DNA from 4 places in the Exiguobacterium sp. s166 genome. Region 2 is predicted to be linked to each of the others. Evidence: riboswitches for the same ligand, from Rfam matches in the RefSeq annotation. Region 2 holds a riboswitch; each other region holds the start of a gene.

Region 1 (7,646 bases), on a different contig from region 2:
TATATCGGCGTCGATTACCGCGGCTACGGGAAATCGGATGCGCCTGCTACCGGGTATGACTATACGACGATGGCGTCGGATATCAACGAAGTGATTCAGCAATTGGAATTAACGAATGTCACGTTGCTCGGTTTCTCGATGGGCGGCGGAATCGCGTTAAAATACCTCTTAAACCACGGGGAATCCAACGTCTCGAAATTGATCTTAGCAGGAGCAGCCGCACCGGTCTTCACGCAACGCGATGGTTATCCGTACGGCATGACGAAAGAGGAAGTCGATGCCTTGATTGAAGATACGAAACAGGACCGTCCATCGATGCTGAAAGGATTCGGGGAAATCTTTTTTGCGAAGGAGCATCCGGAACCGCTCCAGCAATGGTTCCATAACTTGAGTGTCGCGGCATCTTCCCACGGAACGATCCAGTCGGCGATTGCCTTACGTGACGAAGATTTACGCGACGGTCTGCCGAAGATTTCGGTCGATACACTCATCATGCACGGTAAACAAGACAAAGTCTGTCCATTCGAATTTGCCGAAGTCATGCATGAAAACATCACGGGTTCACGCCTCGAAGTCTTTGAAGAGAGCGGACACGGGATGTTCCTCGACGAACGCGAGAAATTCACGGAAACACTTGTTTCATACGTCAAATCAAGCCAAGCGGTCTAACTGCAAAAGACACGTAACCCCATCTGCTTTTCCTTCGGGAGAAGCAGATGGGGTTTTTAAGCAGACGCGTCTCACATCATAACTAGTGGAGCAGGAAACCGATTAGCATCACTGTTCTTCTAATTCTTCACTGACTTGCCGTGCCAACTCACCTGATAATCTGGTACTTTTTTTCGTCCGTTGATCTTGCAAGTAAAGATCTGTCTTGTTGGCACGTTTTTTCAGATACACCTGAAAGGTCTGGGTATTACCGTATTCAAGCAACGTCATGTACGAAAATGGTGATCGCGTTCCTTGTGGTTCTTCCAACGTCACAGCCTTTAACTCTTCGGCCACCGTCCGGGACAGCTTATCTGGCAGGATGACCATCTCACTTAGTTTCGCCTTTTCAAACGATTTCATTGTCGGATGGAAGTAGGCCGTGATTCCGCGCGTCGGCTCATCTTCGATTTGGTATTCCTTGACCGGACGGTAGACCGGCTGATAACGAATGGAAAGCGTCTTTTCTTCTACTACCCGTTCTTTTTTTATGAATTGAAAGGTCACGAAGGGAACGGTTTGATTGACCGGTAACGTTTTTGGCAAGGAATGTTGCTTCGTTTTGATCCGATTCGATTTGTATGCCGTCATGATTTGCCGATCTGCGAGGTCCCACCCGTCGCGTGAAAAGGTTAACGAGCGGGACGTCGATCCGTCAATATGACGGCGGCTCACCAGGTAAAACTCGCCTTGCTGATGAAGGGACGACATCGCAATGTTTCGAATGATGTGCTCTTTGCCCGATTCTGTCATGACGAACAACAGTTGTCCTGAAATCGGCAATTGAAACGCATGGAACGGTTTCAAATCCTTAGCAAATTCATTGTCTGCGCTCATTTCCTGATTGACGGATACATGCTGGTCCAATTGTTCTTCTTTCAGTGGAATAGAGACGGGTGCTTGAAGTGCAATCCGATCCGGACCCTCCGTCAAGCGGACCCACGGATGGTCCGACGCTTTAATCGGATGGACACGCAACTCCTGTGTCTTAGGCGAACGACAGGATAGGTACATCTGATTGCCGTGTGCCAAATAAACAATTTCGGTCGGAAACGGTGCTATTTCCAGATTATTTAACGTAAAAAATATACCGAATGACTGCAACGTCCGGTACGATTTCGGAAGGGACACCGTTTTATTCTGCATACAGGTCCGCAACAATTGTTTCTTTTGTTTAACGGGGACTTCCTGATCTGAGTATTCGTCGGAAGCAAATGAATGGGCAGACCAGTAGGAAGGTACCGGCTTGAGATCTAGCAATCGTTCTTGCCCACAGCCGGTTAACACGATGCTGGATAGCATAGCGAGAGTCAGTAATCTATTTTTGATGATAATTCCTCCTTAATTAATTATCCATCATATTACCATATTTTTAATAGAATCTTCTTTTTTTAAAAAATGTAATTTATAAATAAAACAGGCAGAAAGATGAACCATTCATCTTTCTGCCTGTTGATTCAGACCGTATATTTCTTGATAAATCGCTGGTCAATCGATTGTTTGAAATACCAGCTGAGCCGGTTGGTTCGGTAAAATCGTCCGTACAGCAGGGTGGCCTGGCGATGACCGAGCGCAAGAAGCGTCAAATAACACCGTTGGGGCCGAAACGCCCGTAACGGTTCTTCATTCACGCATCGGATCAAATTCTGAAGCAACAGCGGAGCCTGTCGCACCGCCGTCACACCGTTTTTCGGTGTATCCGGATACGCGATCAGAGTCGCACAATCCCCAACGGCAAAGATGGACGGATCCTCGAGCGACTGCAGCGTCTCGTGCACCAGTAAAAATCCGCGGTCATCACAATACAGACCGGATACCTGAAACAATTCATGTGCCGTTGCCCCTCCTAAAAACAAAACGGCATCCGTCTCGAGCAAGCGGCCGGATTGGAGCGTTGCTGTTTGACCATCCAGCGTTTCGAACCGGTCAATGATCCGGTTGACACCCAACTGATCGAGTCGCGCGGCCAGTTCCGGACCGGCCGGATGACCGCTGAGCAACGGTTCTTCATGAATCAGGGTGACCGGTGTACCGTTTGACTGAAATGACGCCGCCATCTCGACGGCCGCCGCACCACTGCCGACGATGACAGGGGAGACGGCACTCCTGAACGTCTGTAACGCTTGTTCTATACGATAGTTCGGTTTGATCGTAACGTGTTTCGGAGTGCTTGCTTCCCAGTCGTTTGATCCGATATTAAACGACACGATATCGTACGGCACGACCTGTCCGGACTGAAAGATAACGTGTTTGTTGGCAGCATCGATTCGCACGACCCGGTCCTCCATCCACGTCTTACCGTGCCGTTCACATAACGCTTTGACATCGATGCGTATCTCGTCGAGTGTATAGGTTCCGTCCGCCAGTCCGGAGAACATCCCGGAATAATACTGATAACGCGAGGGAGTGATGACGATCCAGTCGACATCCGAATGACTCCCTTGTTTGATACATTCTAAATGCGCATGACCTGCGCCGACTAACAGGATTCGTTTCACGACTCCACCCACTTACTTTTTTGGATTCACTGTATCTGTCCTGTTTATTCCCCCAAGTAGTGCCGCGTAATCGTCCGCTGTCAAACCACCAGGCGAAGTGACGTCGCGAGCGTGACGGTCATCAACAGAAAGGCAAGATCCCCTCGTGTTACGACCGGCTCGACATAATAGGTTCGATTGACCCGAAACTGACGGGCTTCCATCGCAATCGCAATCTGTTCCGAGCGGAGGATACTGGTCGTAAACAACGGCAGACTGATGTCAAAAAACGTTTGCCACGGCCAAAGTGACCGTTGTTGCCGGACACGACGCGCTTGACGGATCGTTCGAATCGACTGCCGAAAGATCGGAATGAAGCGGAGACCGGCTAAAAATCCATAGGAAAGGCGAACCGGCAGACGACATTGATGAATCAGACTCATGACGAACCGTGTCGCGTCCGTTGTTGCAACGAACGTTACACTCAACAGGACGAAGGCGAGCATCCGCGTCGCGACCAACCAGGCATGTGCAAGACTCTCTTCCGTGATCCGGAACCAGCCGAATGCCCACAATTCCGTTTCACCTTTTCCGAACGCGGCCATCATCCAAAACGTCAACAGAAACAACACACCATAAGGGACGAGACGAATGAGAAGCGTTGACAGCTGCCAGCCGGAGCAACATACGCCGACGGCGGAAAGGATGAGCAGTGCAAACGTCACTTCTAAACGGGATGTCGAAATCAGCAACAGCATGACATAGACCAGGGTCGCCAGTTTGACGGAAGGATTAATTTGAGCGAGCCATGAGTGGTTTTCCTGCATGACGGATCCCCTCCTTTTGTTGCTGATACTGATAGGACACCGGACGAATCAGCTGATTGTCGTGTAAAATCTTGGTTTCCTGAAACAATTCCTCCGGTGAACCGTCAAATTGAATGTTTTCCGAACCGAGGACGAGCACCCGGTCTGCCTGTTGGTACACCAGCTCCATATCATGCGTCACCATGATGAGCGTCGTCCCGGCTGCACGGGCTTGCCGCAAGACTTCAATCAGTTGTGCCGTCGTCTCGGCATCCTGTCCGAAAGTCGGCTCGTCCAGCAACAAGACAGCTTTTCGCTCAAGCAGCATTGTCGCGACGCTCAAACGCCGTTTTTGACCAAGACTGAGTGCGAGCGGCGACTGACCCGCGACGTCCGCCAAGCGATAGTACTGTAAGGCATCATCCATCTGACCGGACGACGGTGAGGTACAACTGATCGTCAGTTCGTCAAGAACCGTCTGTTTGAGAAACTGAAACTCAGGTTGCTGAAACACAAAGCCGACCTGCCGGTAAAATGTCCGGTCCCGCCATTTCTTCAACGCTGTCTGAAACAACTGAATCGTTCCGCCTTGCGCCGGTAACAGTTTGGCCAGCGTTTCGAGCAGGGTACTTTTGCCGGCTCCATTGCGTCCGACAAGCATGATCCATTCTCCGGCGTGGGCGTTCAGCGAGATCCGCTGGAGAACCGTCTGCTTTCCGTGCCGGACGGTCACGTCAACAAGTTCAAATGTCGGTTCGGTTGAAACGGGTTCGCGGACAGGGGGACGATCGAGTGCCCATTCTGCCGCGACCTCGGCCGGTATCGTTTCGAATGTATACGGGTAAAGGCGCGGTGTCGCAATCCCGAGCTCAGTCAAAACGGTCCGGCGTTCTGAAAAAATGTCCCGCGGCGGTCCGTCAAGACGGATCCGTCCGGTTTGAAAGACCAGCACCCGGTCCGCAAACGTCACACACTGCTCCAGTTGGTGTTCGATCAGCACCAGTGTCACGTTCGGATCGTGGTGCAATTCCTCAATCAGCTCCATCATCAAACGTTGACCATGCGGATCAAGTTGCGCCGTCGGTTCGTCGAGCAACAGGATGTCCGGTTCGAGTGCCAATACACAGGCTAGAGCAAGCCGTTGTTTCATCCCGCCGGACAGCTCGGCAATCGGCGTCGTCAAGGCGAGGTCAAGTCCGACCCGTGCCAAGACACCTTTAATCCGCTCATCCATTTCAAATCGGGAGATGCTTCGGTTTTCCAGACTAAAGGCCATTTCGGCACCGACCGTCTGCATGCAAAACTGATCGTCCGGCTGTTGGAATAACATCCCGACCGTTCCCTCGGTCAACCAGTGACCGCTGACATCGGCTTCAATCGTCTCCGGCAACAGACCGGCGAGGACATGTAAAAAGGTCGTCTTTCCACTGCCGCTTGGACCGACGAGCAACGTCGTTTCTCCTTTATCAATCGTAACCGACAAATCCTGTAAGACCGGGTGATCCTGATCCGGATAGCGGACTGTCAGGTGCTCACACTGCATCATGCGGCACGCTGCTTTCGTTGTCGTCCGATCGCATACCCATTCAGTGTCCCTGCCTTAATGAGCGCATCGACGATGATTTTTGCGAGTAAGCCGCCGAGCAGAGCACCGCTGACAAGTTGTAAGGAAAACGTCAACAGGAGAGTCGTCGTCGTATAGTAGGCAAATCCGTTCACGATGAGGCTGTAGACCATACTTCCGACGGCAGCGAAGACACCGGACAACATCAAGGTAAACGTATTGAATTTCCGGTATCCGAACACGGCAAAGGCAATCTCGGCCCCGATCCCCTGTGCGAATCCAATCAACAGTGCCGATAAGCCGAAGTGACTCCCTGTAAACAATTCGACGGCAGCGGCGACGACTTCCGCAATCAATGCCGCGCCTGGTTTTTGAATGATGTAGGCGACAAGGGGACTGGCGATGACCCAGATGCCGAACATCCAGTTTGATCCGACCGGTCCGAAGATGGCCGAGATCGGTAACCATAACGTCGACCACCCTAAGTAGAGGACACCACACGCGACGGCGAGCATCATCATGACGATGATTTCTTTCATTTTCCAACTGTTCATAATCACTTCTCCTTTGAATGCACACCCACAAAGAAACCACAAAAAAGACCGCCCTCTATGAAAAGAGAGCGGTCGTGTAACCTGCAAGATGCAGAAAAAGAGCACGAGGATTCCGCTCCACTTTCCTACGCTAGTATGAACTAGATCAGGTTCAAAGGGTCCGAAGTGAATCGTCTCAGCCAAATGGCTCCCCTAGTGGATGTGTCAATGATGTGTACCTTCTTCACTGTACGGCTGTCGACCGGACTTGTCAATATGCATAAAAAAAACCTCCCACGAGGGGAGGAGAGAAAAGATTACTCTTTATCTTCTTTGTTTTCTTCAGCTTGCTCTTCAGAAGTTTGTTCTGAATCGTCTGTCGCTGTATCCGCATCAGCTGCTTGTGCCTCAGCTTCTGCTTCTTCGATTTCTTCAAGTTCAGCTTCAAGTGTCGATTCAACGACCGCTGCAACTTGGATGTCACCTTCTGTGACGACACGGAAATCTTTTTCTTCCGGAAGATCAGCTACTGTGATTGAATCTCCGATTGCAAGATCCGTCACGTCGACTTCGATGCGTTCCGGTAATTTATCTGGTGTTGCGGCAACTGTTACTTTAAAGAGTGTTTGTGAAAGGAATCCGCCAAGTTTCGCGCCGGCTGCTTCGCCAACAAGGACGATATCCGTCTCGACTTCTGTTTCTTCATCCATTTTAACAGCGATGAATTCAACGTGTTTGATGGTTGGTGTAAAGATATCCATATCAAGCTTGTTGATCAACGTGTTGACCTTTTTACCGCCGATTTGAAGAGCAACCAAGACGTTTTCGCCGTGATCACGGACAACTTTGACCAATTCTTTTTCATCGAATGAAATCGGTGTGCTTTCCACTTTGTAGCCATACACGACACCAAGAGCTTTTCCTTCATGACGTAATTGCTTTCTAAGTGAGCGTGGGCGTACTTCGCGTTCTTCTACTTTTAATGTTACTGACATGTTCATTTCCCCCTTGAATTTGGTATAGCCCTCAAAAGGTAATGAATGTAGGAGTGGAACAATAGGTTCCAACAGAAATTCTTGCGCTAAATGCTAGTTCAACTGGATTCCATTCAGAAATGAAAAACGAAGTGAGTAAGTAGCATTTCTCTCCCAGGTCATTACGCTGATATTGAGAAACAATAATTGAAAAGCGACCGTGTTGTACGGTGCTAGTGTAGATATACCCCTGTCTTTCAAAAGTTAAAACCTTTTTTTCTGAATTTGATTGTCGAAAGACCTCCAAACCTGTTGATAGACAACGGATTGAAGGTCTTTCATTTTTTTAAGATTTTCTTTGATTTGTGTGGTTAATCACCTGCTGAATCGATAAAAGAGGGGGAATCAAGCAACCGGACGAGTTCACGAATCGTTAAAATATCCGGCTTCTGATCCGATAAGACGGCATCAATCATCGTCGCCTTTCGATCCTGTAATTCCGCCATCTTTTCCTCGATTGTCCCGGTCATCAATAACTTGATCACTTCGACCGGCGACTCTTGTCCCAATCGATGGGCCCGGTC
Region 2 (7,646 bases):
ACCGGTATTCCCCGAGATGACGAACATCGTCCGTCCGCCGAGTTCCCGGAAATCAATCGTCTGTTCGTCGGCAAACGGTCCGAACGCACGTAAGGTCAATCGTTCTGGACGCATGAAGCTTCCTCCTCTAAGACGGTCTGCATCGCATCCGTCGGTTGTTTTTCCCGGACCGCTTCATAAAATTCACGGAACAGATCGGTTATCGTCGCCGCCTGGACCTGATCGCGTGACGCCTGGACCGCGCGTGTACTTTCCCGGGTGAAGCCGGTCCGCTCAAGGTGGAGAATGTTCGGATAGAGTTTTTTCAGTTTCCCCATCGGATCGATCAACGCCTCGGCATCCGTCAGGTTGATTTTAATATAGTCATCCGTCGCTTGTGTCGCGACAAATGCCGGAGCCGTCAGTTCAGCGAGACTGCCGGTCAGTTCGCGTAAATCACGTTTGGCCGGCAACGGTTCAAACCGCCGGTCGAATGTCCCGCTGTCATTCAACGTCAAGATATCGACCCCTTTGATGTGACTGGCTTCCGAAAACGAATACTTCAACAGTGAACCGCTGTAGCGGATCGTCTCCGACTTGATCGCAAGCGGATTATGCAGATGACCGAGTGCCGTATACGTAAACGGAGCAAACGCACTGGCGCTGACCTGTCCCGCGGTCCCGACCGACAATTGGCGTTCGGAATCGGTCTCCAGCCCGCCGATGACAAAGGCATGCCCAACGAGGACACTTGGTCCATCGATGTCCAGCGTTCCGATGATTTTTCGCATCGCGTCATCATGCGTCCGGATTGTTTCATCCTGATAGACATAGCGGACGGTCGCCGGATCTGCGAACGGCACCGGATAAAAACGGACGCCGTTGATCTGAACCGGTTCGATCGCCTCCGTCAATTTACCTGCCAGGTGAAGACCCGCCCGTTGTAATAACGGTGTACCGAAACTCAGCCGTTCCGCTGAATCATGGTTGCCGCTGATCGCGACGACCGGAATCTTCCGTTCCAGAACAATGTCGGCTAACACCGTATCAAGCAGTTCGACCGCTTCCGTCGGCGGGACGGCACGGTCATACAGATCACCGGCAATGATGACCGCGTCCGGCTGTTCCCGGTCAAGCAATTGTAGAAATTCCTGGAGAACAGCCCGCTGATTGTCGAGCATCGATTCGCCATGAACGATTTTTCCTAAATGCCAATCGGCAGTATGAATCCATTTCATCTCTCATCACGCTCACTTTTCCTCTATAATATCCTTATTTTAGCATGACTTGAATGGTTCTGACGATGATCTGACCGATTCCAAACCAAGTAAAACCCATTGCTTGACCGATAGTCTCCCGGTCAAGCAATGGGTTTTATGATGCATCATGTTTTAAAGGTCAGTCCACGTTCACCAAGCAACTGTTTTAACTTCGGTATCGAAGAAGGTCCGATTCCGTGCCACTGCAGAATATCATGTTCATGATACATCGCTAACAATTCCAATGATGTCACGCCGTGTTCACTCAGGGCCCGTTGTGCCGGCTTTGCGAGAAGCTCAAAAGGATTCGCCTCAGGTTTGTCTGAATTCATTATAGCTTCCTCCTGACAATAGACAAAAACCGCCTTCCTGTTTAGCTGGAAGGCGGTTTTTCGGACGGCTTATTTGTCATCTTCAGTGGGTGTGGCGCTTTTGACGAAATCGTTTGACCGACGTGAAGATAGACACGGACCCTCCGATGATTGCCCCGACGACAATCCCGGTCGTAAATTTTCCTCCGGGATTTTTCGCAGAACCTGGTTCAATTGCTGTTATATGTTCTTCCTGCTTCTGCTCGAATAACTGTTGGAGAGGGGAGGATGTAGGCTCGACTTCGACAATCCGGTCAACTTCCTGTTGACGGTCTTCCCGGCGTTCGACGCTGCAAGGTGACAGATAGAACGGATTCAGGTTCGTCCGATACCGGTCTGGATTCCAATTCGCTTGCTGAACGGCTTCAGCTGCATGGTCTGTCCGCTTCGTCTGATCCAATGACTGGATCGATTGATCGAATTCTTGTTTCATCGTAATCACTCCTCTTCACATTCAATTTCACCAAAAATCTCCGACTTACGTCTGAAGTCTTATTTACCTCTTTTTTAAACATCTAAAACATGTATTCAAAAAAATGTTTTATTTTTTTGTGAACGTCCCTTCGAAATAGGTCTCGTAAATCCGTTTCGCTTGCGCAAGATCCGCTTCGCCGTGAAGCAGGATTCGCCCATCGGCAAAGGCGGTAATCCGATGTTGTTCCGTCTCGAACATCAACAGATACGGATTGCGTAGACAGCTAATCCCACGGCCACTCATCTCCTGTTCAAGCCGGATTAAATCACGGGTCCCTTCCCCGCGGATTTGAACGGTATCCCGGCCGCATAATGTAACGAAGTGAAGTGGCTGAGCATTGAGGTACGGATAGACGGGGTCATCGCCGCAGGACGGACAAGAAGATTGTTTTAAGGACACAACATTGATTTGGCTCTGTTGATTGTTCCAGACATCAAATGATAGCACCGTCTGCCGTAATGCAGCTTCCGCTCCGGTCAAGTATTTTAATGCTTCCGTCACTTGATGCGCCGCAACCAGCTGGACGACCGGACTGATGACGCCTGACGTATCACATGTCTCCTGCTGTTTCGGCAAATGATTGAGCAAACAATGCAGACAAGGGGTCTGTCCCGGACGGATCGTATAGGTCATGCCGTAACTGCCGACACATGCACCGTAAATCCAAGGAATCCGAAATTTTGCCGCAACATCATTGATCAGCATCCGGACAACGAAGTTATCGGTCCCATCCACAAGCAAATCTGCTTGTCCGACAAGCCGTGTAATATTCATTGCCGTCACATCTTCGACAATCGCCTCGATCGTCACCGTCGAATTGACGGCACCGAGCCGGCGTTTCGCCGCAACCGCCTTTGGCAAATGGTTCCTGACATCCTGTTCCGTATAGAGTTGTTGCCGTTGTAAATTGCTCCACTCGACGTAATCCCGGTCGATCAGAGTCACTCGTCCGATTCCTGACCGGACAAGCTGTTCCGCACTCGCTGTCCCGAGTGCACCGAGACCGACGATGACGACGTGCCGCTGTCCCAGTTGATCCTGCCCCTCCTGTCCGATTGGACGAAAGCGGATTTGTCGGCTATACCGGTCCATCATGGGCGACTGATCCCGGTCGTCGGACTGCTCGCCGTCGCATACCGTTTTTTCTCAATCCGTCCTGCTTCAAAGCCGAGTCGTCCCGCTTCAACCGCAAGCTTCATTGCACGTGCCATCTTGACCGGGTCTTTCGCATGCGCGACGGCTGAATTCAATAGGACACCATCAGCTCCGAGCTCCATCGCGTACGCCGCGTCAGCCGGTGAACCGATGCCGGCGTCGACGATGACCGGTACTGACATTTGTTCGATGATGAAGCTGAGCGCGAGCGGATTTAAGATGCCCTGTCCGGAACCGATTGGTGATGCTGCCGGCATAATCGCATGACAGCCGAGTTCTTCGAGCCGACGTGCAAGCAACAAATCGTCTGATGTATACGGCAAGACGATGAAGCCATCCTTGATTAATTCCTCTGCTGCTCGTAATGTTTCAATCGGATCCGGCAACAACGTCTTGTCACAACCGATTACCTCGACCTTGACCATATCGCACATCCCTGAGGCCCGGGCAAGGCGGGCAAGGCGGACCGCTTCCTCCGCCGTCTTCGCACCCGCAGTGTTCGGCAAGAGATCATAGCAGCTTAAGTCAAGCGCTGCGAGCGGATCGTTCTGTTCCTTTGCAAAGACGTCGAGACGTCGGACGGAAAACGTTAAAATGTTTGTTTCCGATGCTTCGACCGCTTGCTGTTGCTTCTCATTATCCGAATATTTTCCTGTCCCCAGTAACAATCGTGATGCAAATGTTTTTCCGCCAATTTCTAACATGTTATCCGCCTCCTACAAAATGAACGATTTCAATGACATCTCCGGACGTAACGTCCGTATCCGGATAGCTCGACCGGTCGATGATTTGATGATTTTGTTCGATGATGACGACCTGTCCCTGAATCTCCAGTTTTTCTAACAAGTCGTGTAACGTCTTGATTTCCTCTGTCAAAGCATAGTTTTTTCCATTCAATCGGATAGTCATCTGCTTTCCTCCTGTCGTCGGCTGTTAAAACCATCCAGTGCCACTCTTGGCGTTTGCCCCATGAGACAATCGGCCAAGACGTTGGCCGTCGCAGGGGCCAGTAAGATGCCATGCCGGTGATGGCCTGACGCGACGAACAACCCATCGATTCCGTCCACTGCTCCGAGATACGGCAGACCGTCCCCGGTTTGCGGTCGAACACCGGACCAAGCTTCCACGAACACGGCCTCTGTAAGCGGCGGATAGAGCTTTACTGCTGCATTCAATAACAAACGAATACTGTTCAGACTGACGGTCGTTGATTCATCACCAACCCGTTCCGTCGCCCCGATGATGATCCGTCCGTCTGCTTTCGGGACTAAATAGACCGCATCACCAAACAGCGTCCGATTGAGTTGTCCGGTCGTCAGCCGGACAGACAGACACTCGCCCTTGACCGGAAGTGTGTTAATCGTCACTCCGACCGTCTGTAACAATTCTTCCGATCCGCGACCACCGGCGACAATAATTTGTCTGCCCGCCCGTAGCCCCCGGTTCGTCTCGGCGCCGGTCACCGTTTGTCCGTCCCGTACGAGACGTGCTACGACCGTTGCCTCTTCGATTACCCCGCCCCGTCGTTCGATGGCACTGCGTAATGCTTGTGCAAGCAACCGCGGATCAACCTGTCCGACCGAATCAAACGTCCGCCAGTGATGCGCCTGTTGCATACGAAACGGTTGTTCCAGATACCCGCTTCCGAGACCGGTCTCGTCAAACAATTGTTGCACGAATTCCGGATACAGCGTCCGGCTCAGCCGGGCCAGTTCATGTAACGGTGCCAGCAATTCTTCATCTGTCGCGAGCATTCCCGCTGCTGCTTGCGTCGCTCCCTGACCGACAGTTGACTGTTCAAGCAAATGAACGGTTTTCCCGCGCTGCAGGAGCTCATAGCCGAGCGTCAAACCAATGATGCCGGCTCCGATGATTAAAACATCCGGGCGTGTCATCGTTGCATCACCGCCCGGAATCGGTTGGCTGCTTCGACCGGAGACGCCTGACCGAGAATGCCCGACAAGACGGCCCCGCCTGCGCAGCCGGTCGCCAGGATATCCGGCAGATTGTCCGGTGTAATGCCACCAATTGCAATGACAGGAATCGATGTCCAGTCGACAACTTGTTTCAAGGCGTCGAGTCCCCGGGGCGGTACACCCGGTTTTGATCCCGTCTCAAAAATATGGCCGTACAGGACGTAATCAGCACCGGCTTGTTCCGCCGCTATCGCTTCCGTTAACGAGTGAACCGATTGACCGATCACCAGTTCCGGAAAACGGTGACGGACGAGGTCGACCGGAATGCTGCGTGTTGTCAGCTGAACTCCGGTGCCGGTGACGACTGCCACGTCCAGCCGGTCATGGACAATTAATTGCTCTGTCTTTACGCCTCGTCGCACGAGTGTTTCGATGCACACGACCAGTTCCTTCGCTGACCATAACGGCTCCCGCAGATGAATCCGGTCGACGGATAGTGCGAGTTTCGGCAACAGATGTTCGAGTATGTCCGGATGCCGCTTGCCGGTTGTCATCAGATGTAACTGGCTCATCATTTCCCCCTTTCCACACGAAAAAGGACCACCCCATGAACTGATGGAGTGGTCCTACAAAAAAGGGCGACAGTCGTCGCATCCTCTATGAATGATCGGAATCCACTTCCCTCCGCTAGTACGAACTAGATCAGGTTCAAAGGGTCCGGATACTTCCGTCTCAGTCTGCTGCGAGACTCCCCTAGTGTAGATATTGATTTGTGTGGTACGCCTGTAGTTTACCACGGGTAGTCCGATTTGTTCTACCCTTGATTAGTGTCGCATGTCCGATTCGACCGCTTTGACCTGCTCAATCAAGCGTTGGTATTCGTCGACACGTTTCGTTTGCGACAAGTCATACGTTTGTTTTAAGTGTAAGACCCGCATGACCTTCTGATCCAGATCTGCTCTCGACAATTTACCTTGTTTAATCCGTGCCATGATTTCCTTATGAACGGACGCGTACGCACCGGGTGAGGAAAACATCGCCATGTCGGCACCGCTCTCAAGCGCAAGACTTGCGGCCTGGGCCAGCCCGTATCGTTCCGTAATCGCGCCCATCACCAGATCATCCGTGATGATGACCCCGTCAAACTTCAGTTCATCCCGTAAGATACCGGACATGACCGGTTTTGACAACGAAGACGGACGGGATTTGTCGAGGGACGGGAACAGAATATGCGCGACCATCACCATTTCGGCCCCTTCTTTAATCGCCCGTTTGAACGGGACGAGTTCCATCTGTTCGAGTTCCGCTTTCGTCGCATCGACCCGCGGCAGACCGACATGGGAATCGACGGTCGTATCGCCGTGTCCCGGAAAATGTTTGACGACCGGAACGACGTCTTCTTCTTTCACCCCCTGCATCAACGGGACACCAAGCCTTGCGACCTGTTGCGGATCCGCACTGAGCGATCGGTCACCAATGATCGGATTCGCCGGATTGCTGTTGACGTCAAGGACGGGAGCGAAGTCCATATTAAAGCCGTAAAAACGGGAAATCAAACCGAGCGTCCGTCCGACTTCCTTCATCAAAGCAGGATCATTTTTCTGACCGAACGACAGGCTCGGTGATAATTTCAGTTGCGCATCCGGGACCCGGCTGACGCGTCCACCTTCTTCATCAAAACCGAGGAACGCTTTTTCGTCCGTCGTTTGCGCTTTAGTAATTGCTGTCGTAAAGGTTTTCAATTGATCGGTCGAGGTGATATTGCCGCCAAGCAGCAAGACACCACCGAGTGCATGATTCTGCAGTAATTGACGGTCCGCTTGCGTCAGAGCTGTTCCCGTCACGCCGATGTACAGCAACTGATCAACTTTTTCCGCTGTCGACATCTTCGAAATGGTCTCTTTCAGTTGTTTTTCCGCCCGTTCAGCGGCAGAAGGCCGGTCCGGTTGCGGCGGCTTCGTTTTCTTCGCCGGCTTCGGTTGCGGTTCGACCGGTTGTGCCGGCTCGTCAGAACAACCGGCGAGGAGGATACTTGCCAACAGAACAGTAACAATCCGCTTCAAATCGGTTCCTCGTTCCGGACGCCGTTGATCGAGTAATAAACTTCAATCTCCGCGTTCAGCGATTGCGAGACCGAGCAGTATTTGTCTTTTGATAAGGCAATCGCCCGGCGGACTTTATCGTCCGGTAAATCACCTTCGAGCCGGTAATGAATCGAGATCGTCGTGAAACGCCGGGGATGATCATCCGCCCGTTCGCCTTCGATATCCATTTCAAATGACGTCAGCGTCAAGCGCATCTTTTCTAAAATCGAGACGATATCGATGCCGGTACAGCCGGCAACGGCATGAAGCAAGAGCTCCGTCGGCCGGGGTGCTTGATTGTCCCCGCCGTTTTCCGGTGCCGCATCCATCGCTAAGTGATGTCCGGATTCGGTTTCCCCGCTGAAGCCCATCTTTTGATTCCAAGTGACTGTTGCTTGCATCAAGAT
Region 3 (7,646 bases), 270 kb from region 2:
AAAATACAAGGCTTTTTCTCCACCGACGACCTGTGCCCGGCGCATGACATCGAGTACACCAACCGTCGAAATCAAAGCGGATTCTTTTGTTAAGGTGATCAATTCATTCATGATGGCCGGTAAGATGTTTTTAAATGCTTGCGGCAAGATGATCGACCGTAACTGTTTCATGTAAGGAATCCCGAGGGCATCCGCAGCTTCCCATTGTCCCCGGTCGACCGCTTGAATTCCGGCCCGGATAATCTCCGAGATATAGGCACCGGAGTTTAGGGAAAAGGCGATGATGGCGGATTGATAGCCTGTTGTTACATACCCTGTCAACTGCGGCAATCCAAAATGAATGATCGCCAGTTGCAAGATCAATGGTGTTCCGCGGAAGACTGCCGTATAGGCATGACCTAGGAATCGAAGAAACATACTTTTTGTAATCTTCAGCGCTGCGACTACGATTCCGATCAGCATCCCGGCAATTGCTGCGACGATGACGACTTGAAACAGAACCGGAATTCCTTGCAGAATATATGGGATTGAATCTTGAATCTTTGTAAAGTCTATCATAACCAATCTCCTAACGTCGCACAAAAGGGATGAGGTTACCCCCACCCCTATGCACTACTCTTATTTTGCTTCTTTTTGGAACCATTCTTCTGCGAGTTTGTCGATGTCTCCGTTGTCGATCATCTTCTTCAACTCTTTGTTGAAGTCGTCACGCATCTTGTCTCCTTTTTTGAAGGCGACAGCAGAACCGGTTGGTCCGTCTTCCTTGATTTCGTATGTCTTCAATGACTCGTCTTGATCCATATATTTGACGGCGACGGCGTCTTCAATGATCAGCGCGTCGATCCGGCCTGTGTTCAATTCTTGAATGATTTCTGGAATCTTGTTTAACGAGACCGCTTCACTGTCTTTGTACCGGTCTTTCGCTAATGCTTCCTGGATTGATCCGAGCTGGACACCTACTTTCTTGCCTTTTAATTCATCATCTGCCGCGATCGCTTTATCCTTCGTCATGACAAGGTTTTTTGACTGGAAGTAGATATCCGTAAAATCGGCATTTTTCTTCCGCTCGTCTGTCGGCGTCATACCTGCCATGACGAAATCAACACGTCCTGCACTGAGTGCTCCGAGCAGGCTTCCGAACTCCATGTCTTCGATTTTCAACTCGTAACCGAGATTTTTTGTGACTTCTTTGGCGATTGCTACATCAAACCCGACGATGTCATCACCTTTCGCTGTATCGATATACTCGAACGGGAAGTAATCCGCTGATGTTCCCATCGTCAATACTTTATCGTTCTTCTTCGTCGTGTCGCCTTTTGATTCCTCCGAGGCCCCACATGCTGCCATCGTGACTGCGAGAATTCCTGCCATTGCCGTTGCTACTAGTTTCTTCATCAATAAATTCCCCTTCCAACGCTCAATTGTCAGAACTTTAACAATAGTATGACTTATGTTTTTTTCTAATTCAATACTAAAAAGTTCGACCTGATTTATTGCTTTTAGAATATACGAATATTTATTCATTGTAAAGCATAAAAATATGAAAATAGTGCATAAAACCTGAATTTATTCGCTTTCTTTGATCAATACTATTTTTGTTATCGCTTACATTTATTTTTGTATTATTCCTGTTCAAACAAATAAAGACCAACGTTTTCACGTTAGCCTCTTTTTCACTGTTACGCGTAGATTTCAATCAATGACTCTAACTTTTCGACGACTTCTTCTGCAGTAAACGATTCGATGTCAAACCGTTCGACCATCGACAGGATGTTTCCATCTTGCATCAATGCGAATGATGGCGATGATGGCGGATATCCTTCGAAGTATTCACGCGCCCGATCTGTTGCTTCCCGGTCTTGCCCTGCAAATACCGTCACGAAATGATCCGGTTTTACACCTTCCATCCGGTTGATGTAAGCGGCAGCCGGACGAGCAATCCCACCGGCACATCCGCACACCGAATTGACGAGGACAAGCGTCAAACCGTCACGCTTCATCGCTTCATCGACGCTCTCGACCGTCGTTAATTCTTCAAAACCAGCAGCTGCTGCTTCTTTACGTGCCGTTTGAACGACATCTTCAAAATACATTTGGAAATCCATTGTATTTGTTTCCCCCTTTAAATCGTTGTCTTCTTTATTGTACGAGTTTCGGTGAAATCTGTCCAAGTCTGCCGCTCAATTCACGTTCTAAATACGGTTTAGCGTGTAACAGGTCTCGGAAAGCGATATACCGGTCAATTTTTTCTTCCGTTGGTTGCTTCGGATTTTTATAAGCCCGAATCAAGATATTTTTCGGCGTGTTTTCTAAATCAATGAACTCAAGCAGTTGCGTATCGTAGCCGACCAATGTCAACAACTCTGCCCGGATGGAATCCGTTGCGAGCGAAGCAAACTTTTCTTGAATCAATCCATGTTGCAGCATGACGTCAAGCGGTGAACAGTCCAGCTGACGGTTCAACTCCTTCTGACAACACGGGACACTGAGAATGACCGATGCATTCCAGTCGACTGCCCGGGCAAGCGCGACATCCGTCGCAACGTCACAAGCATGTAGCGTCACCATTAAATCAACTTCCGTATCCTGGTCGTAATCATGGACATCACCGACACGGAACGATAAATCATCATACCCTAAATCAGCAGCGATGGCTGTACAATCCTCGATGACTTCTTTTTTGAGATCAAGACCGGTGATATTTAAATCAAATCCCTTGACGATTTTCAAGTAATGATAGAGAGCAAACGTCAGATACGATTTACCGCATCCAAAATCCAAAATCCGTAACGTACGCCCTTGCGGCAATACTGCGATACTGTCTTCGACGAATTCAAGAAAACGATTGATTTGTTTAAACTTATCATATTTTTGACGCTTGACCTGTCCTTCTTCCGTCATTACACCAAGACGAATCAAAAACGGTACCGGCACGCCGTCTTCTAACAAATGGCTTTTCTTTCGATTGTGAGACAGTTCGGCCTTTACCGGTTCCTTGCCTGTCGTCTTCAGTGAAACTTTCATTTTCTTCGAGAGTTGGAACTGGACTTCTTCCGTCTCGAAACGGAATAAAAATTGACGAAATTCGTTAAAATAGTCGTCCATTCGCAAAATAAATTCTTCTATACTTAAATTCTCATGCTTAATGATCCGTTCATGTTGAAACTCTAACTGGATTGCATACGTATCTCTAAGTAGAATCGGTTTTAACTTGATTCGACGCAGATCGTTTGATTTTTGGCGCGGACCACTAATCGTCGCGTGTATGAGTGAAGTTGCCTGCAGTTTTTCAGTGAGCAGGTCTTTTAATTGGTCTAGTTCCACGTATCGTCCCGTCCTTTTTTTGTTTGGTCTTTCGAAACTGTAGCAAATTCACCCGCGTTCGACAAGCAAGCAAGCTTTATTTTTAGTCGTCATACTTAATTTAAAGGAGGAACACAACATGTTCAAAAAAATTCTTTCACAAATCGGCATTGGTGCCGCAACGGTCGATACACGACTCGAACAAGATCACTGTGAACCCGGTGGAACGATTCAAGGAGTCGTTCATATTAAGGGCGGTAACGTCGATCAGGAAATCGCCCGGATTTATCTCGCCTTCAATACCCAGTACAAACAAGAAGTCGGGGACAGCACGGCATTCACGACGTTCACACTGGACCGGTTTGCATTAAATGAAGCCCCGTTTACGATTGAAGCAGACGTCGAACGGGAAATACCGTTTACGCTTCAAGTCCCTTTTAATACACCACTTTCCGTCAGCCAATCGAAGTCGTGGATCGAGACGGGTCTTGATATCGCGCAGGCGGTTGACCCTTCTGACCACGATGCTGTCGTCGTCAAAGCGAATGACTACCAATCGGTCATCCTTGAAGCGATGGAAAACCTCGGATTCCGCCTCAAGAAAGCTGATACAGAGAAATTGCCGGGCCGCTTCCGGAAAGATTTGCCGATCGCGCAGGAACTTGAGTATTCTGCCCGCGGTACTCATTATGCTCACAAGCTGGACGAAATCGAAGTCATCCTGTTGCAAGACCGGTTCGGCATCGACATCGTCGTCCAAATCGACCGCCGTGCCCACAGTCTCGGTTCGCTGTTCAGTGAAATGGCAGGAACCGATGAGACGATGACGAAACTTTCATTATCGAACCAGGACTTAACGAATCCGTCACTCGTGAAACAACGTCTCGCCGATTTGATTGAACACCACAGTTGATTGATGTTTTCTATAGAACAAACACCGGATCCGCTTATCGTCGGATCCGGTGTTTGTATTTCCTTCCTTACTTGGATGATGTCATTTCCATCGTCTGTTCGTACTGCCGTTCAAACGTTTCTTCCGCCCAGCCCATCTGCCAAAACATCAATTCGTAATAACAGCTTCTGACGAAATGTTGTTTCATCCGGACGCGTTCTTGTTCACTCGCCTTCTCTGCCAACTCATTTAACCGGTCAATCTGTTCAAAGACCACCCGCTCGAACCATTCGGAACTGTATGTCGCAATCCATTGCTGATAAATCGGTGAAGCCGGTGTCGCTGCCTGTAACTGTTGTCCAATCTCATAGTAAAGCCAGTAACACGGTAAAATCGCAGCGATGGTCTCCCCAAGCGTCCCTTCACTTGCATGGTGCATATGCGAAATATACGCATATGCGGTCGGTGCTGGTTCAAACTCTGCCAGTGTCTTGTCCGAAATCCCAAGCGGTTCAAAAAACGATTGATGCAGACTGAGTTCTGCAGCATAGGTCGACGTCGCATGTTCCGCGAGTTCGGCAATCGTCGCGAAGTCCTGTGCCTTCGACGCGGCCCGCGCCTGAATTTTCGCGAAATGTTTTAAGTAATAGGCATCCTGTAGGACGTAATGGCGAAATTTTGCTTCTGGTAGTGTTCCATCCGCAATCCCTGTCACGAATGGATGGGTAAAGCTACTGTCCCAATACCGTTTTGCCGCTTGCCGGATTTCTTCACTGAATGTCATGTTGGTTCCCCCTTTTGTAATCAAAAAAACGCCACACCTGATGTCAGGCATGACGTGAAAAGACCATAAAAAGAGGATCGTCCACGCCACTTCCCTCCGTAAGTCCAAACTTAATCAGGTTCAAAGGGTCCGAACGTCTCCGTCGTCTCAGTCAGCCTACTGACTCCCCTAGTGGTCGCTATTTGATTTGTTTTGAGTTTATCATGATTTGATGTGGAATTGACCCATTCTCGTCATTTCACTCCATTTTTTTGTACAATGGAACATGACGGAAGGTGGATGACGGCTCGTCCTTGAGACCGATTCTCTTCTGTCGCCGGTCGATTAGACTAAATTTAGTACCTGATACTTAACTTATGGAGGAACTTTTATGAATAAAACCATGACATGGACCGCTTCGGCATTACTTGCTACTACCTTACTGCTACCGACGGCCGCATCTGCTGAACAAGTGGTCGACAAAACAATCGTCACCCTTGGCGAATCACTTGGGGCAAAGGATAAATCGTGGGTCTTGTCCCGCTTGAATGCACCGGAAGGCATTACTCCGATTATTGCAACATCTGCCGATGAAGAAAAATATCTCGGGAAAAACATTCCCCAATCACAACGGGGTGGCGGCATGTACTCTTCCGCTAAAATTGAGTTGGCTGAAAAAGGTGATGGATTATCTGTCGCGACCGAAAACATCACCTGGGTCACAAAAGACATGTACCTCAACGCCCTCGTCACAGCGGGTGTAACGGATGCGGACATTACGATCACGTCCCCGTACAAGGTAACCGGAACTTCAGCTTTGACCGGGATCATGAAAGCGTATGATCAAACATCTGCCGAGACCGGCATCAAACTGACGGATGAACGAAAAGACCTTGCCCAGCAAGAACTCTCTGTGACATCCGATGTCGGGAAAACGGTCGGGACGGATAAAGTCGCCGACTTGATGAATGAAATCAAAGCGGAAATCGCGAAACAACAGCCGGAAACGAAGGTCGAGATTGAAAACGTCATCGTCCAAGTCATCCAAAACAATAACATCAATTTATCCGATGCTCAGATGGACCGGTTGACTGGACTGTTTAATCAAATGGAACAAGCGGACCTGAACTGGGGTCAAATCGAGAGTGGTCTAAAAGATGCCGGACAAGATATCCAGGCCTTCGCGACCTCAGAAGAGACAAAAGGATTTTTTGCGAAGTTGTTTGATGGTTTCAGTGCATTCTTCAACTCGATTGCCGGCTTATTTAAATAAAGATTAACGTTTTCTTTTCTGTCAGGCATGGTAAAATAGATGTATTGAATCGGAAAAGGTGGTGTGGAGACATGGGTTTTGCTGCGTGTAAGCATTGGTTGATGGAACAACTGTATCTGTTGCGCGCGATTTTTCATGGAATGGCGTTCTAAGGGACTAGTCTGCCCTTTTTTAACGAACCTCATACCTGAAAAATAAAGCAAAGCGCATCTTCCACGAGTCAAGGAGAGTGCTGTTTGCGCTCTCCTTTTTTTGATGCGCCAGAGAGGACATTTCATATGATGATCTGCGACATCCAACACCTGACAAAACAATTCGGAGGCGACGATATCTTAACGGACGTCTCCCTCTTTATCGAGCACCAAGACCGCATCGGCTTGATCGGCCGAAACGGAAGCGGTAAAACGACGCTCTTACGTTTGATTGCCCGTCTTGATTCCGAAGACAGCGGAACGATTTATCAAAAAAGCGGGCTCTCCATCGGTTATTTGGCACAACTTCCCGTGTTCGACAACGTAATGACGGGGCGTGATGTCCTGTGGACTGCCTTCGCCACGCTTGTCGATTTACAACGCTCCCTGCAACAAATCGAACGGGACATGGCGACAAAAACGGATCAAATCGATCAGTTGCTCGAACGCTACACGCAAGAGACCGAAGCTTTTGAGCGCCAAGGCGGGTATTTGCTGGATTCCAAAATCGACCGGATGATTAACGGCTTGCAGTTGCATGCCCTTTTGGACCGTCCGTTTGAGCAGCTCAGCGGCGGCGAACAGACCAAAATCTGCCTCGGAAGGATGTTGTTGACCGAGCCGGAGTTGTTGATCCTCGACGAACCGACGAACCATCTGGATTTAGACGCCGTCGAGTGGCTGGAATCCTTTTTAGCCGATTATGCCGGGGCTGTCCTGATCGTCTCCCACGATCGTGTGTTTCTTGATGCGGTCGTGACGCGCATCGCTGAACTGGAGGAGGGGCAGATTCAGCTGTACCAGGGAAATTACACGTTTTACGTGAAGGAAAAGGAACGCCTTCTACTTGAGCAATTCCATGCTTACCAGGAACAACAGAAGAAGATCAAGCAGATGAAGGAAGCGATCCGCCGTCTGCGGCAATGGGCAAACGAAGCGTCACCACCAAGCGAAAAACTATTCCGAAAAGCAAAATCGATGGAACGGGCACTCGCACGGATCGAACGGATCAAACGCCCAAGGCTTGACGCCGAGACCCCCGATCTTGCGTTTGCAGCACATGGAAAAACGAGCCGGACGGTTTACCGCGTCGAGGATGTCAGTATTGCCTTCTCTAAACAACCGTTGTTTCATTCATTAAACTTTGAGATTTCGGCAAAAGATCGAATCGCCATCGTCGGCGCAAACGGAAGCGGAAAATCCACACTATTGCATCTCCTGTTA
Region 4 (7,646 bases), on a different contig from region 2:
CACCGATATCGATCACGCCTGTACTTTTCAAACGTTCTTTATAGCGGTTCCGTAAAAAGCACGGTAACGGAAGAGGTAACATCATCCGGTAAAAAATATCCAGATGTGTGTGCCCCCAGATTTCAGTTGCGATTGAACTCGTTTGGATGAGCAAGGAACGTTTATACTGTTGTCGGTATTTATTCTTTAATAACACAGCTAATTGATACGAATAACGATTCGGGAAAGGAAATAGAGCTGCACCTAAATGATATTTCCCGCGATTATCGATTCGAATGACTTGTGGTTCGATTTTATACCGAATCCAGCGTCCTCGAAATCGAACAGACTGCCATTTCACGACCATCACCTCTACGTGAACTATACCCTGCCTGAGGCGCTCTGACGCACTTGTTTCACGGTCGTCTTAAAATTTTTCGTCGTTCGTTCAATGTCTTCACTTGCAAATAAAGCTGAAACAACGGCATATCCGTCCACTAGAGAACCAAGTTCCGGAACGTTTGTTTCAGTAATTCCACCGATTCCCACCAACGGGATATGAACGGCTTTACGAATCTGTTCCAACGTCGCTCGCGCCATGAATGTCGCATCTTGTTTCGTTGCTGTCGGAAAGAGTGAACCGACCCCTAAATAATCTGCGCCTTCCCGTTCTGCTGCAACAGCTTGTTCCACTGTTGAAACAGAAACACCAATCGTCGCTTCCGGTAACAAACGGCGCGCTTCAATTAAGGGAATATCATCTTGACCGATATGCAAACCGGCATCGACCAGCAAAGCGATATCAATCCGATCATTGATAATGAACGGAATATCGTAACGTGCGGTGAGATCTTTTAATGCAATGGCTGATTCCAGAAAAGTTTTACCGGAACTGTCTTTTTCCCGTAATTGAACAACCGTTGCGCCTCCTTTAATCGATGCTTCGACGGCGTCTGCCAGGGAAAGATGTGGATGCAAGCGTCGATCGGTCACGGCATAAATCAAATATTCACTGTCCATTCATTTATACCTCCGGCAAACTTTTTTCTGTCATCAAACTCACTGCATCGAACAGCCCGGTTCGAAAACCTCCGATACCGGGAGAATCCTCAGCCGACTCCCCTGCTTTTCCCATAGCATACGTCCCAAATACGGCTGCCTCAAAACGATCGTATCCTGCTCCTAAAAACGTCGCAATCAAAGAAGCGGTCATACATCCCGTTCCCGTGACTTGGCCAAGACGTTTCGTCCCGACATCCAGATGATACTGGCGATTTCCATCTGTCACAAAATCAATCGGACCCGTTACGACGATGAGTTGTTTCGTTTCACCTGCAAAGGTATGGACACTTTGAAAATCCAGGGATTCTCCTTCGGCAACATCCACTCCTTTCGTTCGAGCGGCCTGTCCGAGCAATGTCTTGATTTCCGATGCATTTCCTTTGATGACCGTAAAGGTGATTTCATCCATTAACTGCTTCATAAAATCTGTTCTTAATGTCGTCGCTCCTGCGCCTACCGGATCCAAAATGACCGGTTTCCCCAATCGGTTAGCCGTTTTTCCTGCTAAAAGTTGGGCTTGGCGCATGTCCGGATTGATCGTCCCTGTATTGATTACGACGGCATCTGCGTGCCTGACCATTTCTTCCACTTCCAGCAGGTCATCTGCCATCACAGGAGAGCCACCAAGTGCCAGTGTCATATTGGCGCAGTCATTAATGGTTACAGTATTCGTTAAATGATGAATCAACGGTTTTTTATCATGGATGCGTCGTAACATGTGTATCCCTCCAGAGTTCATGAAAATGATGCGTCGGACCAACACCGCGTCCGAGCGCAAAGCCGTGGCGAATGGCTTCCGTCACATAACGTTTTGCATAACGGATGCTGTCTTCCACTGAAAGACCAAGTGCAAGATAGGAAGCGATGGCAGCAGATAATGTACAGCCTGTACCATGGGTATGACGGGACTCGATCCGTTCTTGTTCAAAGACGACATATCGCCCGTCTGTATATAAAAGGTCAGTAGCGTCCCGTCCCTCCAAATGTCCGCCCTTGAGCAAAATAGCACCCGTCCGTTTTTCAGCCAGTTTTTCCGTCGCCTGTTTCATATCGGCAAGCGAGTGAATCGTTCCGCCAATCATCCGCTCGATTTCAGGAATATTCGGAGTCACAAGTGTAGCCAATGGTAACAGCTGTTCGAGCAAGGCATGTTCTGCATCCGGTTGCAACAAGCTATAACCCCCTTTCGCGACCATGACCGGGTCGAGAACAACCGGAAGTTGATGTTTTTCCAGTTGTTGTGCAATCACTCGGATGGTGTCTTGATTGGAAACCATTCCAATCTTGACCGCATCGACACGGATATCGGAAAAGATGGATGTCAGCTGTGCTTCCACGAGCTCCGGGGATACGTCCTCGACCGCTTGAACACCTAACGTATTTTGTGCCGTAATCGCCGTGATGACGCTCATTCCGTATACACCGAGTGCCGAAAACGTTTTTAAATCTGCTTGAATTCCAGCTCCACCTCCGGAGTCGGATCCAGCAATCGTCAATACGTGTTTCATTCCAATTCCTCACTTTCCTGGGAGCAAATAAGGAGAAAACGGACAACAAAAAGCGCCGTCCGCTGTAAAAAAGCAGACGACGCCATGAACAACCAGTTCTACTGATTGAAGTCTTCATGTCTTCGATCTCAACTTTCCTACGCTGGTATTATCCAGTTCAGGTGACAGGGTCGAAAACAGAATAGTTTTCCTCTCAGCCGGACTCCTCCAGCTCCCCTAGTTGCTCGTAATTTAAATTCTTTTTCACTGTATCACAGCACCATTAAAAAAACGAGCCGAAGCTCGTTTTTAAAGGTATCCAAGTGGATTGACCGTGTTAGCTGGTCCTGTCGCACTGTATTGGTATCCACCGATATGCAATTCAAAGTGTAGATGCGGTCCTGTCGAATTCCCGGTACTGCCAAGAGTACCAAGCGTTTGACCTTGAGTTACCGTCTGACCTGCCGAAACCGATAACGAATTCATATGACCGTACACTGTTGTATACACCTGACCGTCAAGGAAATGCGAAATCATGACATGATTCCCATAAGGTCCGCCGCTACCAGCCGTAATGACTGTTCCGGAAGCTGCTGCTCGAATCGGTGATCCGACGGGTCCACTGAAGTCGACACCATTATGGAACGTATAGCCGTTCGCTCCACTAGCCGGTCCAAAACCTTGTGAAACACCGCCTGAAGCCGGACGAATAAACTTCGCCGATCCTGTCGGCACACTGCTGACAGGAGTCGGAAGAACCGTTGCTTCGCTTGACTCACGCGTTGATTTTGCCGCCTCTTTTGCAGCACGTTCAGCTGCTTCTTTTTCAGCGGCCGCTTTTTCTGCTGCTGCTTTCGCTGCTGCTTTTGCTGCCGCAATCGCTCTTTCTTGAGCCTCTAAAGTCGCTTGTAATTCTTTTGCATTTAACAGTTTAGTCGTGAACTTTGTTTTCCCTTTACGTAATTTATTCAGGGTCGCACTCCGTTCTTTCATCTGTTGTTTTAACTGTTTCTTTTGGACGAGTAACGACTCTTTCTCTTGAACACGCTCCGCCTTTTTAGCAATAAGATTTTTTTTCATTTCTGCTAGCTTTTCTTGTGTTTCCAAATAAGCAGAAATCATTTTATCGTCTTGTTCGGCAATTTTTTTACCTGCCATAACACGACTAAACAAATCACCCAAGTTTTTCGAACCAAAAATGACTTCTTCCCATTTTATAGAATTACCATCATTTTCTTGAAGGACACGTAAGCGGTCCCCAAGCAATTCTTCTTGCCAAGTGAGCATGATTTCGTAGCGGGCGATTTCCGCCTCAAGATCTTCAATTTGGAGATTCAATTGTTTAATCTGCTTGTTTTTTTCCGAAATCCTGAAAATATTTTCGTTGATGGCCGCATCAATTTTATTGATTTCGCGTTGCTCTACCGATATTTTAGCTTCCTGTTTTTTGATGGCTTTTTCCAAGCGACGTTGCTCTGTTGCATTTTGAGATTTCTTTTCTTTAATCGTTGCAGCTTGACCAGAAGTCGGCACAGTGGATACAAGTAACGCCCCTAACAATACCGTTGCAAACAATTTTTTAAACATGTTTGGTTTCCTCGCTTATGTATGATTTCTTATTTAAAAAGTATTTAATTCAAAGTATTTCTGTCTGAGATTGATTATAGCACCGTAATAGTTTCAGGAAAATTTCATTTGTGTTTCAACTGAAAGCGTTTTATTTTAATATAACATTTTATGTTTTTATAAAAACATAAAAAAACGACTGCCGCAGCAATCGTCTTTTCTCGTTATTATAACATCGACATTGGATTTACAGAATTTGCTGGTCCTGAAGCACTGTAGCTGTAACCACCTACATGAATTTCAAAGTGTAAGTGTGGGCCTGTTGAGTTCCCAGTGCTACCAAGGGCTCCGATTTGTTGTCCTTGACTGACACGTTGTCCGGCATGTGCATTTAACGAACTCATATGCGCGTAAACTGTTGTATACGTTTTTCCATTTAATTGGTGTGCAATCATGACATGATTACCGTACGGACCACCACTTGATGCAGTGATGACTGTCCCTGTTGCCGCTGCAACAATCGGGGTACCGACTGGAGCGCCGAAATCAATACCATTGTGGAAAGAGTAACCATTCGAACCGCTTGCTGAACCATATCCTTGTGTGATTGATCCACTTGTTGGATGAATAAACATAGAAGAAGATGATGGTGCAGGCGTTGGTGCCGCTGGTTCTGGTTCTGGTGTTGGTGCTGCTTTTGGCACAGTCACATATGGTGTAGATTGTTTTGTTGAAGTTGCAGGTGCTGACGATTTTTGTTCCGCTTGTGCTGCTGCTTTAGCAGCGGCCGCTTCTGCCGCCTGTTGTTCAGCTGCTGCTTTTTGAGCCGCTGCTGCTTGTGCCGCTTGTGCTTCTGCACGTGCTTTTGCTTCACGTGCCGCTTGTGCTTGACGCTCTTTTTCGATTCTTGCTTCACGTTCGCGTGCTGCTTTTTCAGCTGCAATCGCTTGTTCTTGTGCAATCAAAATTTGTTGTACTTCTTTTGCATCCATCAATTGCGTTTCAAATTTCTTTTTTTGTTTCCGGAGTTCTTTTAAGCGTTTGTTTCGTTCTTTAAGCTGTTGCTCAAGTTCAGCTTGTTGACGTTTTAGTTCTTGTTTCTCCGTCACAAGTTTAGCTTTTTTATCTTTTAGTTCTTGTTGAGCAGCTGCTAATTTCTTTTGTGTGTTTTGATAGTCGGTAATCATTTTATCGTCTTGTTGCGAGATTGATTTCCCTGCTAACACACGGCTGACAAGATCTCCGACATCCTTTGAACCAAAGATGACTTCTTCCCATTTAATGGAGTTCCCATCATTTTCTTGCATGACACGAAGGCGGTCACCAAGCAGCTTTTCCTGACGCTTTAATTTCGCTTTATACTTTTTAATCTGTTTCCCAAGTTCAACGATTTCAGCTTCAGTTGCTTTAATTTGACGATCTTTTGTTTCAACTGCAAATATTTTTTCGTTTAATGCTTCGTCTAGACGATTCACTTCTTGCTGAGTCTTCGAAATTTTTTGTCCTTCTTGATTCACAGACGATTCTAAGTTTTTTTGAGTATTAGCATTTTCTTGTTGTTTTTGTTCATTTTTAGCTTTTTGTTCACTTAAGTCATCTGCTGCTACGAAGTGAGGAGTCGATGAAAGAATAAGTGCGGAAACGATGAGCGACGCGAACGTTTTTTTCATGTAGTATTCCCTCTTTTTCTGTGTGGTTTATATAAGTAATCGAATGATGTTATTTAAATTTAATAATACTTTTTAAAAATTATAAGAACGTTTTTGATTATAGCATTCATTTTCCCTCTATTATATTTCAGTGAGATGTCATTTTTGATAAGTTCTCTTTTCGCCTTTATATAGATCCTTCAATCGAACCTTCTACATTGCGTGTTGGGAAAGAGTTTGACACACTATGACTATCGAAGTAAAGGAGGAACTGTTTATGCATTTGGACCATACTGGCATCGCTGTCCGGGATATGCAGGAAGCGATTACGTTCTATACGACTATCTTGGGAGGGACATTGATCCGTGAGTACAGTAATCCGACGCCCGGGGTTGCTTCTAATATTGCTGTCATTGAATTTGAAGATGCGCACATTGAGTTGTTGACTCCGACAAGTCCGGAAAGTCCGATTGCCCGTTTTTTAAAACAACGGGGAAAAGGTGTCCACCATATTGCTTATCGTGTGGATGATTTGGATCAAGCCATTAAAGAGGCAAAAGAACGGGGAATTACATTTTTAGAAGATACGTACCGCCAAACTCCGCTCGGCCGACGATTGATCTATATGGATCCCCGGCATTCGCATGGTGTCATTACCGAACTCTGTGATTATCCAGAGAACTAAAAATGAGCGTTCGCTGACCTAAGTCAACGAACGCTCATTTTTACTTTAAACAGTTATCCTAATTTTGCTAACATTTCGCGATTAAATGCCGGGATATCATCCGGTTGACGGCTTGACACGAAGTTGTCATCGACGACCACTTCATTGTCTTCATATGTCACACCCGCATTCTCTAAATCAATTCGAATGGATTTATATCCTGTCATTTTACGTCCCTTGACAATCTTTGCATTGATCATCAATTGTGGACCGTGACAGATGGAAAAGATTGGTTTTTTAGATGAATCAAACTCTTCCGTAAATGTAACGAAACGATCGTCTTCACGAAGTAAGTCCGGTGAAAAACCGCCCGGAATCAACAATGCATCAAAGTCTGAAGAAGAAGTTTCATCAATTGTTACATCGACTTTCACTTTTGCTTCTTCTTGTTTCCCGACTAATTCCGCACCTTTTTCTGTTCCGATGACTGTCACTTCATGACCCGCTTCTTTTAACGCATCGACAGGTCCGGTAAATTCTACATCTTCGAAATGATCTGCAAGCACAACTGCTACTTTTTTCCCCATTTCATTCATCCCCCCAAATAAAAATTTATATTACTTATCAAGTCCTCGATCTCTTGGTGACACCGGATCATCCGGCATCTGATCTTTACCTTTTAAAACTTCTTTTTGCTGTTCGGGTGAAAGCTCAAGTTCCTTGTCTGTCAAACGTTTTCGTTCATCTTCAAACTTTTCGTTTGGTCGATCCGTTTCTTTTGGAGACATCTTACTTCCCTCCCTCTTCAGAACAAATCAGTTCTCTAAGGATTCTACTACTTTGACCGATAAATCAACATCAATGTTGCCGCGTGTTGCTTTTGAATACGGGCAGAATTGGTGTGTTTTTTCGAGTAAGTCTTTTGCTTCTTCTTCTGTTACGCCAACTACTTCAACAACAAGCTTAGCAGCAATTTTGACGCCGCCTGCTTCTTCGTCTTCGAGTAAGCTGACTTCGGAATTCGTACGTGTCTCGACACGTTTTTTATCTTGGCGGGCCATCAAGTTGAATGCCCCGTCAAAGCATGCAGCGTATCCTGCTGCGAATAATTGTTCTGGATTTGAAGTAGGAATATTTTCTTTGCCTTTCGTACCCGGCATCACAAGATCTAAATTGATTACGTTATCGTCAGAGGCGACCTTTCCATCGCGTCCGCCTACTGCAGTTGCACGTGAAGTA

Evidence for each region. Region 2 has a riboswitch for thiamine pyrophosphate ahead of KNP93_RS05015 (thiamine phosphate synthase). Riboswitches for the same ligand answer to the same signal wherever they lie in the genome.
Region 1: it holds a riboswitch for thiamine pyrophosphate, as region 2 does, so the genes downstream of both, KNP93_RS08550 (ECF transporter S component) here and KNP93_RS05015 (thiamine phosphate synthase) in region 2, are expected to answer to the same signal.
Region 3: it holds a riboswitch for thiamine pyrophosphate, as region 2 does, so the genes downstream of both, tenA (thiaminase II) here and KNP93_RS05015 (thiamine phosphate synthase) in region 2, are expected to answer to the same signal.
Region 4: it holds a riboswitch for thiamine pyrophosphate, as region 2 does, so the genes downstream of both, thiD (bifunctional hydroxymethylpyrimidine kinase/phosphomethylpyrimidine kinase) here and KNP93_RS05015 (thiamine phosphate synthase) in region 2, are expected to answer to the same signal.

The regions. Positions count from the first base shown of each region.
Region 1 is NZ_JACSMU010000003.1:151,888-159,533, reverse strand. Features, by position in the region: gene KNP93_RS08575 (alpha/beta fold hydrolase) at 1-669, shown strand, start outside; gene KNP93_RS08570 (hypothetical protein) at 778-1,968, opposite strand; gene KNP93_RS08565 (NAD(P)/FAD-dependent oxidoreductase) at 2,166-3,206, opposite strand; gene KNP93_RS08560 (energy-coupling factor transporter transmembrane component T family protein) at 3,287-4,012, opposite strand; gene KNP93_RS08555 (ABC transporter ATP-binding protein) at 3,978-5,537, opposite strand; gene KNP93_RS08550 (ECF transporter S component) at 5,534-6,109, opposite strand; TPP riboswitch at 6,215-6,313, opposite strand; gene KNP93_RS08545 (50S ribosomal protein L25/general stress protein Ctc) at 6,406-7,083, opposite strand; gene KNP93_RS08540 (DEAD/DEAH box helicase) at 7,434-7,646, opposite strand, start outside.
Region 2 is NZ_JACSMU010000002.1:107,011-114,656, forward strand. Features, by position in the region: gene KNP93_RS04975 (SbcC/MukB-like Walker B domain-containing protein) at 1-114, opposite strand, end outside; gene KNP93_RS04980 (exonuclease SbcCD subunit D) at 96-1,217, opposite strand; gene KNP93_RS04985 (helix-hairpin-helix domain-containing protein) at 1,364-1,570, opposite strand; gene KNP93_RS04990 (hypothetical protein) at 1,653-2,042, opposite strand; gene KNP93_RS04995 (ThiF family adenylyltransferase) at 2,151-3,179, opposite strand; gene KNP93_RS05000 (thiazole synthase) at 3,176-3,943, opposite strand; gene thiS (sulfur carrier protein ThiS) at 3,945-4,148, opposite strand; gene KNP93_RS05010 (NAD(P)/FAD-dependent oxidoreductase) at 4,145-5,134, opposite strand; gene KNP93_RS05015 (thiamine phosphate synthase) at 5,131-5,727, opposite strand; TPP riboswitch at 5,818-5,920, opposite strand; gene nagZ (beta-N-acetylhexosaminidase) at 5,980-7,218, opposite strand; gene KNP93_RS05025 (OsmC family protein) at 7,215-7,640, opposite strand.
Region 3 is NZ_JACSMU010000002.1:372,930-380,575, forward strand. Features, by position in the region: gene KNP93_RS06325 (amino acid ABC transporter permease) at 1-558, opposite strand, end outside; gene KNP93_RS06330 (transporter substrate-binding domain-containing protein) at 619-1,395, opposite strand; gene KNP93_RS06335 (BrxA/BrxB family bacilliredoxin) at 1,680-2,105, opposite strand; gene KNP93_RS06340 (class I SAM-dependent methyltransferase) at 2,140-3,324, opposite strand; gene KNP93_RS06345 (sporulation protein) at 3,443-4,216, shown strand; gene tenA (thiaminase II) at 4,284-4,979, opposite strand; TPP riboswitch at 5,054-5,159, opposite strand; gene KNP93_RS06355 (DUF1002 domain-containing protein) at 5,350-6,231, shown strand; gene abc-f (ribosomal protection-like ABC-F family protein) at 6,510-7,646, shown strand, end outside.
Region 4 is NZ_JACSMU010000005.1:116,062-123,707, forward strand. Features, by position in the region: gene KNP93_RS12065 (hypothetical protein) at 1-346, opposite strand, end outside; gene thiE (thiamine phosphate synthase) at 361-999, opposite strand; gene thiM (hydroxyethylthiazole kinase) at 1,004-1,759, opposite strand; gene thiD (bifunctional hydroxymethylpyrimidine kinase/phosphomethylpyrimidine kinase) at 1,740-2,549, opposite strand; TPP riboswitch at 2,667-2,777, opposite strand; gene KNP93_RS12085 (murein hydrolase activator EnvC family protein) at 2,838-4,115, opposite strand; gene KNP93_RS12090 (murein hydrolase activator EnvC family protein) at 4,322-5,764, opposite strand; gene KNP93_RS12095 (VOC family protein) at 6,021-6,428, shown strand; gene KNP93_RS12100 (type 1 glutamine amidotransferase domain-containing protein) at 6,482-6,994, opposite strand; gene KNP93_RS12105 (hypothetical protein) at 7,025-7,195, opposite strand; gene KNP93_RS12110 (Ohr family peroxiredoxin) at 7,223-7,646, opposite strand, start outside.